Regions from separate parts of the Ornithinibacter aureus genome, predicted to be linked through region 1. Evidence: riboswitches for the same ligand, from Rfam matches in the RefSeq annotation. Region 1 holds a riboswitch; the other holds the start of a gene.
The links. A riboswitch is a leader RNA that binds a small molecule or an ion and turns the genes downstream of it on or off. The one in region 1 is predicted to bind cobalamin.

Region 1 (4,806 bases):
CCGCCGGGTGTGTCGGATCGCCAGGTGCAGGACGAGGGTGGCATTGGTCGCGGCGAAGGCCGCCAGGGTCTCCCCCGGCGGCATCGTGGTCGAGTCCTTCTGCGCGCGCGTCAGGACGACCGACTGGGCCACCTCGGGCACCGTCAGTTCACGCCCGATGAGCGCGGCCGTCGCGGCATAGGCCGGCACGCCCGGGGTGAGGTCCCAGGGCACCCCTGCGGCGTCGAGACGGCGCGTCTGCTCGGCGATCGCCGAGTAGATCGACGGGTCTCCCGAGCACAGCCGGGCGACGTCATGACCGGCGTCGTGGGCGGCGACGAGGGTGGCCGTGATGGCGTCGAGATTGAGGTATGCCGTGTCGATGAGTTCGGTCTCCGGCCCGCAGTGCGAGAGGACCTCGTCGTCGATGTAGGTGCCGGCATAGAGGCAGATCGGACTCTCCTGCAGCAGGCGGACGGCGCGCAGGGTGAGCAGGTCGGCGGCACCGGGACCGGCCCCGATGAAATGAACGGTCATGACATTCCTTGCTCGTGGGGCGGGGCGGGTTTCTGGGCGCTCCACTGGACGATCGCGCGGGCCGGGGTCCACGACAGGTGCGGACCCAGCGGCGTCGCGTGCTCGACACTCAGCCTGGTCAGGTGGCCTCCGTGGCGCTGGTGGGCAGCGACGAGGACGGATTCGGCCGAGAGCGTGACGGCGTGCGCGACAAGACGTCCGCCCGGACGGAGGCGACCCCACGCCAGGTCGGCGAGTTCGCTCGTGAGACCGCCGCCAACGAAGACCGCGTCCGGGTCGGGCAGCGCGTCGAGGACGGACGCCCCTTCCGGGGAGAGGGCCCCGTGGTCGGCCTCGACCACCTCGACCTCTCGCGGCACCCCGAGACGTGCAGCGTTGGCGCGGATCCGGGCGGCACGACCGGGGTCGCGCTCGAGGGCCACCGCTCGCGCGCAGCGGGCCGCCAGTGCCCATTCGATCGCGACCGCACCCGAGCCGGCGCCGAGGTCCCAGAGAGTGGCCCCAGGTGTCGGACGCAAATGGGCCAGCGCGCTCGCGCGCACGTCACGCTTGGTGATCTGTCCGTCGTGATCGAAGGCCTCTTCTGGGCGTCCGGGGGCGGGGCCCGAGGACGAGCGGGCGGCCGCGAGGTCGTCCACCTCGACGGCGAGCACGACCAGATCAGGAGTGGGCTCGACCTCCCAGTCCCGTGCAGCGCCGGATCGGCTGCCCTCCTTGGGCCCTCCGAGGTGCCACCACGCCGTGAGCCGCGAACTGCCACAGCCCTCTTGGACGAGAAGGGCGGCGACCTCGGCGGGGGTCGAGCCATCGGAGCACAGGACGACGAGACGTGCACGCGGGTCGAGGTGACGGCGGAGTCGATCGACAGAGCGCCCGACGAGGGTCACGACCGTCGTCTCCTCGGCGGGCCAACCCATCCGCGCCCGCGCCAGGGTCTCCGAGGACAGCGAAGGGTGGACCCGGACCGTCTCCCGGCCGAACAGGTCGATGAGGGTGCTCGCGACCCCCGAGCGCAGCGGGTCACCACTGGCGAGCACGACGACGCCCTCGGTGCCGATCTGCTCGAACAGTGCTGGCAGTTGGGCGCGCATCGGTGTGGGCCATGGTGTGCGGATCTGACCCTCGATCTCGGGGACCAGGGCCAGGTGTCGGGCGCCACCGACAAGGTGCCGCGAACGGCATACGAGATCCTGCTCGCGGGCGGGCACGGACGCCCAGCCCGCATCCTCGATGCCCACGACCTCGATCACGCGCGACAGCCTACGTGCGATGAGACATCGACCTCGCCGGACCCGGGGTGGGCGATGTGGGAGGATGCGGGGCGACGCAGGGCGAGGAATACCGGTGCAACTCCGGAGCGGTCCCGCCACTGTGACCGCTCGCCGCGTGACGTGGAGACCGGAAGCCAGGACGTCCTCCTGCGTCACGCCGCCCCGGGACCCCGAGGCGGCCGAATCGGCCGGTGAGCGTGGTCACTCACCAGGAGGAGCGCCGTGTCCAACTACCCCTTCGCCGCCATCGTCGGTGCCGACGAGATGGCCCTCGCCCTCGTCCTCACCACGGTCTCCCCCGAGGTCGGCGGCGTGCTCGTGCGCGGCGAGAAGGGCACCGCGAAGTCCACGATGGTGCGCGCTCTGGCCGAGATCCTGCCCCGCCAGGCGGTCGTCCACGGATGTCGCTTCGGCTGCGACCCACGGTCGCCCGCCGCCGACTGCCCCGACGGGCCACACACCGACGCCGCATCGACGACCCGCCCAGCTCGTCTGGTCGAACTCCCGGTGGGTGCCACCGAGGATCGCGTCATCGGCTCCCTCGACCTCAGCAAGGCCCTCGGTCACGGTGAAACGGCTTTCGAGCCGGGGCTGCTCGCCCAGGCGCACCGTGGTCTGCTCTATGTCGACGAGGTCAACCTCCTGCACGACCATCTCGTCGACCTGCTCCTCGACGCCGCTGCCATGGGCCGCAACACCGTCGAGCGCGACGGGGTGTCGGTGTCCCACCCTGCCCGCATCGTCCTGATCGGCACCATGAACCCGGAGGAGGGCGAGCTTCGCCCGCAGTTGCTCGACCGCTTCGGCCTGACCGTCGAGGTGAAGGCCAGCCGCGACCCAGCGCAGCGTGCGGACGTGGTCCGTCGGCGGCTCGCCTTCGATGAGGATCCGGTCGCCTTCCAGACCTCGTATGCCGTGGCGCAGGCCGATGTGGCCGCCCGGATCGCGTCCGCCCAGGAGGCCCTGCGTCGCGTGCGTCTGAGTGACTGGGCGCTGGACAAGATCGCCACGGTCTGCGCCGGCTTCGAGGTCGACGGGATGCGTGCCGACATCGTGACCGCGAGGGCTGCGGTGGCCCACGCGGCGTGGGAGGGGCGCACCGACGTCACCCGGGAGGACATCCGCACCGCCGCCAAACTCGCTCTCCCCCACCGACGTCGGCGTGCACCCTTCGACGCGCCGGGACTGGACGAGGACCTGCTCGATCGCCTGCTCGGCGACGACGAGCCGCCGCCTCCGGAGGACCCCCAGGACCCTCAGGATGAAGACCCTCACCTGCCCGACGAGCCGGACCGGCCCGAGCGCCCGAAGGAGCCTTCCGACGAGACGGACACCGCGGACGACGACTCGGGCGACCCCATGACGACGCCGTCGGCGCAGGACTGCGACGAGGGAGCGCAGGACGCCCGCGATCAGCGCTCCGACTGCACACCGCCGGACCCCACCGACACGGAGAGCGGCGGAGAGGTCTCCGAGACCGACCCGCCGGCGCCCGTCCAGGGCGTGGCGGCAGCACACGAGCCGTACCGCATTCGTCGCCTCAGTGTGCGGGGCACGGGGTCGGGAGCGGCCGGCAAACGCAGCCGGGCGATCACGACCTGGGGCAGGACGGTCGGATCGAGCCGCGAGCGCACGGGCCGGGTCCATCTGACCGCCACCATCACGGCCGCTGCCCGAGAGCGAGGCGCCCGCGCCACCGGACGACCGGGACGACCGGGACGACCGGGACGACCGGGACGAGCCGACTGGAGATCCGGGCGAGCGACCTCCGCTCGGCGATCACCCAGGGCAAGGAGTCCAACCTCGTGCTGCTGCTCGTCGACGCCTCCGGGTCGATGGCTGCCCGGTCTCGGATGGCCGAGGTCAAGACGGCCGTCCTGTCGCTGCTCATGGACGCCTACCAGCGACGCGATCGCGTGGGCCTGGTGACCTTCCGAGGCACCGGTGCCGACCTCGCGTTGCCGCCGACCTCCTCGGTCGAGGCGGCCGCCGCCTGCCTGGCCGAACTCCCCCACGGCGGGCGCACGCCCCTGGCCGAGGGTCTCGCCACGGCCGCGAAGACCCTTGGGCTGGAGCGCATCAGGGACCCACGTCGACGGGCGCTGCTCGTGCTCGTCACCGACGGACGCGCCACGGCGGGCGTCGATGCGTTGGGCAGAGCACAGCGCATCGCCGACCAGTGGGGGCACGTCGCCGTCGACAGCGTCGTGATCGACTGCGAGTCCGGCCGCTTCCGGATGGGTCTGGCCAGGGACCTCGCCGACCGGATGGGCGCAGAGCACGTGCCCCTCGAAGACATCGCCGCCGATCACCTCGTGGCGCTCATCAATGACAGGAGGGCCGCCTGATGGCCAAGGGAGTGACACCGGTGCAGGCTGCGGACGGCCTCACCACCCGACAGCGCCGCAACAGTCCGCTCGTCATCGTCCACGGTGGCGCCGGGAAGGGGAAGTCGACGGCGGCCTTCGGCCTGGCCCTGCGCGGCTGGAACCAGGGGTGGTCGATCGGCGTGTTCCAGTTCGTGAAGTCGGCCAAGTGGCGCATCGGTGAGCAGGCAGCGCTGGCTGCTCTCGACGACGTGAACCGCCAGCACCGGCCAGGGCGGCCCGATCGAGTGGCACAAGATGGGCTCGGGCTGGTCGTGGTCACGCAAGGCCGGCAACCGAGGAGGACCATGCCGAGGCCGCCCGTGAGGGCTGGGAAGAGATCAAGCGTCGCCTCGCCGACGAGACCCACACCCTCTATGTCCTCGACGAGTTCACCTACCTGCTCACGTGGGGTTGGCTCGACATCGACGACGTCGTCGACTCCCTGACCGACCGCCCCCGGCTACCAGCACGTGGTCATCACCGGCCGCGATCCACACCCCCGCCTCCTCGAGATCGCGGACGTCGCCACCGAGATGACCAAGATCGCCCACCCGTTCGACAAGGGCCAGAAGGGCCAGAAGGGCATCGAGTGGTGACACCGACCCCCCTGCCCCGGGTCGTCATCGCGGCACCTGCGTCGGGTCAGGGCA
Region 2 (5,231 bases), 3.7 Mb from region 1:
GTCCTTCTGCGCGCGCGTCAGGACGACCGACTGGGCCACCTCGGGCACCGTCAGTTCACGCCCGATGAGCGCGGCCGTCGCGGCATAGGCCGGCACGCCCGGGGTGAGGTCCCAGGGCACCCCTGCGGCGTCGAGACGGCGCGTCTGCTCGGCGATCGCCGAGTAGATCGACGGGTCTCCCGAGCACAGCCGGGCGACGTCATGACCGGCGTCGTGGGCGGCGACGAGGGTGGCCGTGATGGCGTCGAGATTGAGGTATGCCGTGTCGATGAGTTCGGTCTCCGGCCCGCAGTGCGAGAGGACCTCGTCGTCGATGTAGGTGCCGGCATAGAGGCAGATCGGACTCTCCTGCAGCAGGCGGACGGCGCGCAGGGTGAGCAGGTCGGCGGCACCGGGACCGGCCCCGATGAAATGAACGGTCATGACATTCCTTGCTCGTGGGGCGGGGCGGGTTTCTGGGCGCTCCACTGGACGATCGCGCGGGCCGGGGTCCACGACAGGTGCGGACCCAGCGGCGTCGCGTGCTCGACACTCAGCCTGGTCAGGTGGCCTCCGTGGCGCTGGTGGGCAGCGACGAGGACGGATTCGGCCGAGAGCGTGACGGCGTGCGCGACAAGACGTCCGCCCGGACGGAGGCGACCCCACGCCAGGTCGGCGAGTTCGCTCGTGAGACCGCCGCCAACGAAGACCGCGTCCGGGTCGGGCAGCGCGTCGAGGACGGACGCCCCTTCCGGGGAGAGGGCCCCGTGGTCGGCCTCGACCACCTCGACCTCTCGCGGCACCCCGAGACGTGCAGCGTTGGCGCGGATCCGGGCGGCACGACCGGGGTCGCGCTCGAGGGCCACCGCTCGCGCGCAGCGGGCCGCCAGTGCCCATTCGATCGCGACCGCACCCGAGCCGGCGCCGAGGTCCCAGAGAGTGGCCCCAGGTGTCGGACGCAAATGGGCCAGCGCGCTCGCGCGCACGTCACGCTTGGTGATCTGTCCGTCGTGATCGAAGGCCTCTTCTGGGCGTCCGGGGGCGGGGCCCGAGGACGAGCGGGCGGCCGCGAGGTCGTCCACCTCGACGGCGAGCACGACCAGATCAGGAGTGGGCTCGACCTCCCAGTCCCGTGCAGCGCCGGATCGGCTGCCCTCCTTGGGCCCTCCGAGGTGCCACCACGCCGTGAGCCGCGAACTGCCACAGCCCTCTTGGACGAGAAGGGCGGCGACCTCGGCGGGGGTCGAGCCATCGGAGCACAGGACGACGAGACGTGCACGCGGGTCGAGGTGACGGCGGAGTCGATCGACAGAGCGCCCGACGAGGGTCACGACCGTCGTCTCCTCGGCGGGCCAACCCATCCGCGCCCGCGCCAGGGTCTCCGAGGACAGCGAAGGGTGGACCCGGACCGTCTCCCGGCCGAACAGGTCGATGAGGGTGCTCGCGACCCCCGAGCGCAGCGGGTCACCACTGGCGAGCACGACGACGCCCTCGGTGCCGATCTGCTCGAACAGTGCTGGCAGTTGGGCGCGCATCGGTGTGGGCCATGGTGTGCGGATCTGACCCTCGATCTCGGGGACCAGGGCCAGGTGTCGGGCGCCACCGACAAGGTGCCGCGAACGGCATACGAGATCCTGCTCGCGGGCGGGCACGGACGCCCAGCCCGCATCCTCGATGCCCACGACCTCGATCACGCGCGACAGCCTACGTGCGATGAGACATCGACCTCGCCGGACCCGGGGTGGGCGATGTGGGAGGATGCGGGGCGACGCAGGGCGAGGAATACCGGTGCAACTCCGGAGCGGTCCCGCCACTGTGACCGCTCGCCGCGTGACGTGGAGACCGGAAGCCAGGACGTCCTCCTGCGTCACGCCGCCCCGGGACCCCGAGGCGGCCGAATCGGCCGGTGAGCGTGGTCACTCACCAGGAGGAGCGCCGTGTCCAACTACCCCTTCGCCGCCATCGTCGGTGCCGACGAGATGGCCCTCGCCCTCGTCCTCACCACGGTCTCCCCCGAGGTCGGCGGCGTGCTCGTGCGCGGCGAGAAGGGCACCGCGAAGTCCACGATGGTGCGCGCTCTGGCCGAGATCCTGCCCCGCCAGGCGGTCGTCCACGGATGTCGCTTCGGCTGCGACCCACGGTCGCCCGCCGCCGACTGCCCCGACGGGCCACACACCGACGCCGCATCGACGACCCGCCCAGCTCGTCTGGTCGAACTCCCGGTGGGTGCCACCGAGGATCGCGTCATCGGCTCCCTCGACCTCAGCAAGGCCCTCGGTCACGGTGAAACGGCTTTCGAGCCGGGGCTGCTCGCCCAGGCGCACCGTGGTCTGCTCTATGTCGACGAGGTCAACCTCCTGCACGACCATCTCGTCGACCTGCTCCTCGACGCCGCTGCCATGGGCCGCAACACCGTCGAGCGCGACGGGGTGTCGGTGTCCCACCCTGCCCGCATCGTCCTGATCGGCACCATGAACCCGGAGGAGGGCGAGCTTCGCCCGCAGTTGCTCGACCGCTTCGGCCTGACCGTCGAGGTGAAGGCCAGCCGCGACCCAGCGCAGCGTGCGGACGTGGTCCGTCGGCGGCTCGCCTTCGATGAGGATCCGGTCGCCTTCCAGACCTCGTATGCCGTGGCGCAGGCCGATGTGGCCGCCCGGATCGCGTCCGCCCAGGAGGCCCTGCGTCGCGTGCGTCTGAGTGACTGGGCGCTGGACAAGATCGCCACGGTCTGCGCCGGCTTCGAGGTCGACGGGATGCGTGCCGACATCGTGACCGCGAGGGCTGCGGTGGCCCACGCGGCGTGGGAGGGGCGCACCGACGTCACCCGGGAGGACATCCGCACCGCCGCCAAACTCGCTCTCCCCCACCGACGTCGGCGTGCACCCTTCGACGCGCCGGGACTGGACGAGGACCTGCTCGATCGCCTGCTCGGCGACGACGAGCCGCCGCCTCCGGAGGACCCCCAGGACCCTCAGGATGAAGACCCTCACCTGCCCGACGAGCCGGACCGGCCCGAGCGCCCGAAGGAGCCTTCCGACGAGACGGACACCGCGGACGACGACTCGGGCGACCCCATGACGACGCCGTCGGCGCAGGACTGCGACGAGGGAGCGCAGGACGCCCGCGATCAGCGCTCCGACTGCACACCGCCGGACCCCACCGACACGGAGAGCGGCGGAGAGGTCTCCGAGACCGACCCGCCGGCGCCCGTCCAGGGCGTGGCGGCAGCACACGAGCCGTACCGCATTCGTCGCCTCAGTGTGCGGGGCACGGGGTCGGGAGCGGCCGGCAAACGCAGCCGGGCGATCACGACCTGGGGCAGGACGGTCGGATCGAGCCGCGAGCGCACGGGCCGGGTCCATCTGACCGCCACCATCACGGCCGCTGCCCGAGAGCGAGGCGCCCGCGCCACCGGGACGACCGGGACGACCGGGACGACCGGGACGACCGGGACGAGCCGACTGGAGATCCGGGCGAGCGACCTCCGCTCGGCGATCACCCAGGGCAAGGAGTCCAACCTCGTGCTGCTGCTCGTCGACGCCTCCGGGTCGATGGCTGCCCGGTCTCGGATGGCCGAGGTCAAGACGGCCGTCCTGTCGCTGCTCATGGACGCCTACCAGCGACGCGATCGCGTGGGCCTGGTGACCTTCCGAGGCACCGGTGCCGACCTCGCGTTGCCGCCGACCTCCTCGGTCGAGGCGGCCGCCGCCTGCCTGGCCGAACTCCCCCACGGCGGGCGCACGCCCCTGGCCGAGGGTCTCGCCACGGCCGCGAAGACCCTTGGGCTGGAGCGCATCAGGGACCCACGTCGACGGGCGCTGCTCGTGCTCGTCACCGACGGACGCGCCACGGCGGGCGTCGATGCGTTGGGCAGAGCACAGCGCATCGCCGACCAGTGGGGGCACGTCGCCGTCGACAGCGTCGTGATCGACTGCGAGTCCGGCCGCTTCCGGATGGGTCTGGCCAGGGACCTCGCCGACCGGATGGGCGCAGAGCACGTGCCCCTCGAAGACATCGCCGCCGATCACCTCGTGGCGCTCATCAATGACAGGAGGGCCGCCTGATGGCCAAGGGAGTGACACCGGTGCAGGCTGCGGACGGCCTCACCACCCGACAGCGCCGCAACAGTCCGCTCGTCATCGTCCACGGTGGCGCCGGGAAGGGGAAGTCGACGGCGGCCTTCGGCCTGGCCCTGCGCGGCTGGAACCAGGGGTGGTCGATCGGCGTGTTCCAGTTCGTGAAGTCGGCCAAGTGGCGCATCGGTGAGCAGGCAGCGCTGGCTGCTCTCGACGACGTGAACCGCAGCACCGGCCAGGGCGGCCCGATCGAGTGGCACAAGATGGGCTCGGGCTGGTCGTGGTCACGCAAGGCCGGCACCGAGGAGGACCATGCCGAGGCCGCCCGTGAGGGCTGGGAAGAGATCAAGCGTCGCCTCGCCGACGAGACCCACACCCTCTATGTCCTCGACGAGTTCACCTACCTGCTCACGTGGGGTTGGCTCGACATCGACGACGTCGTCGACTCCCTGACCGACCGCCCCGGCTACCAGCACGTGGTCATCACCGGCCGCGATCCACACCCCCGCCTCCTCGAGATCGCGGACGTCGCCACCGAGATGACCAAGATCGCCCACCCGTTCGACAAGGGCCAGAAGGGCCAGAAGGGCATCGAGTGGTGACACCGACCCCCCTGCCCCGGGTCGTCATCGCGGCACCTGCGTCGGGTCAGGGCAAGACCACGATCGCCGTCGGGATCATGGCTGCCCTGAGCCGGGCTGGGCACGCTGTCGCGCCGGCCAAGGTCGGCCCGGACTACATCGACCCCGGCTATCACGCGCTCGCCACCGGCCGCCCCGGTCGCAACCTCGATCCCTGGCTGACCTCCGAGGAACTCATCGTTCCCCTGCTCCTCCACGGCGCCCGGACGCCCGACCCCGCCGACGTGGCGGTCATCGAAGGCGTCATGGGGCTCTTCGACGGCCGGATCGGCACCGGCGGCTTCGCGTCGACGGCCCACTTGGCCACCCTCACCCGCAGCCCGGTGATCCTCGTCGCGGACATCTCCTCCGCCGCGCGCACGATCGCGGCGACGCTCCACGGTCTGCGCACCTTCGACCACTGTGTCGACGTCGTCGGTGTCATCCTCAACAAGGCGGGATCGGTGCGCCACGCGCACGAAGTCCGCAGCAGCGTCGAGGCCATCGGCCTGCCGGTGCTGGGGGTCCTTCCGCGCGACGCGGGCGTGAGCGCCCC

Region 2: it holds a riboswitch for cobalamin, as region 1 does, so the genes downstream of both, C8E84_RS17550 (VWA domain-containing protein) here and C8E84_RS00020 (magnesium chelatase ATPase subunit I) in region 1, are expected to answer to the same signal.

The regions. Positions count from the first base shown of each region.
Region 1 covers NZ_VMSB01000001.1:81-4,886, reverse strand. The annotation lists gene cobM (precorrin-4 C(11)-methyltransferase) at 1-516, opposite strand, end outside; gene cbiE (precorrin-6y C5,15-methyltransferase (decarboxylating) subunit CbiE) at 513-1,766, opposite strand; cobalamin riboswitch at 1,828-1,952, shown strand; gene C8E84_RS00020 (magnesium chelatase ATPase subunit I) at 2,010-3,716, shown strand; gene C8E84_RS17945 (VWA domain-containing protein) at 3,641-4,135, shown strand; partial or broken gene cobO (cob(I)yrinic acid a,c-diamide adenosyltransferase) at 4,135-4,752, shown strand; partial or broken gene C8E84_RS18460 (nucleotide-binding protein) at 4,746-4,806, shown strand, end outside.
Region 2 covers NZ_VMSB01000001.1:3,678,068-3,683,298, reverse strand. The annotation lists gene cobM (precorrin-4 C(11)-methyltransferase) at 1-423, opposite strand, end outside; gene cbiE (precorrin-6y C5,15-methyltransferase (decarboxylating) subunit CbiE) at 420-1,673, opposite strand; cobalamin riboswitch at 1,735-1,859, shown strand; gene C8E84_RS17550 (VWA domain-containing protein) at 1,917-4,043, shown strand; gene cobO (cob(I)yrinic acid a,c-diamide adenosyltransferase) at 4,043-4,657, shown strand; gene cobBC (bifunctional hydrogenobyrinic acid a,c-diamide synthase/histidinol phosphate aminotransferase CobBC) at 4,654-5,231, shown strand, end outside.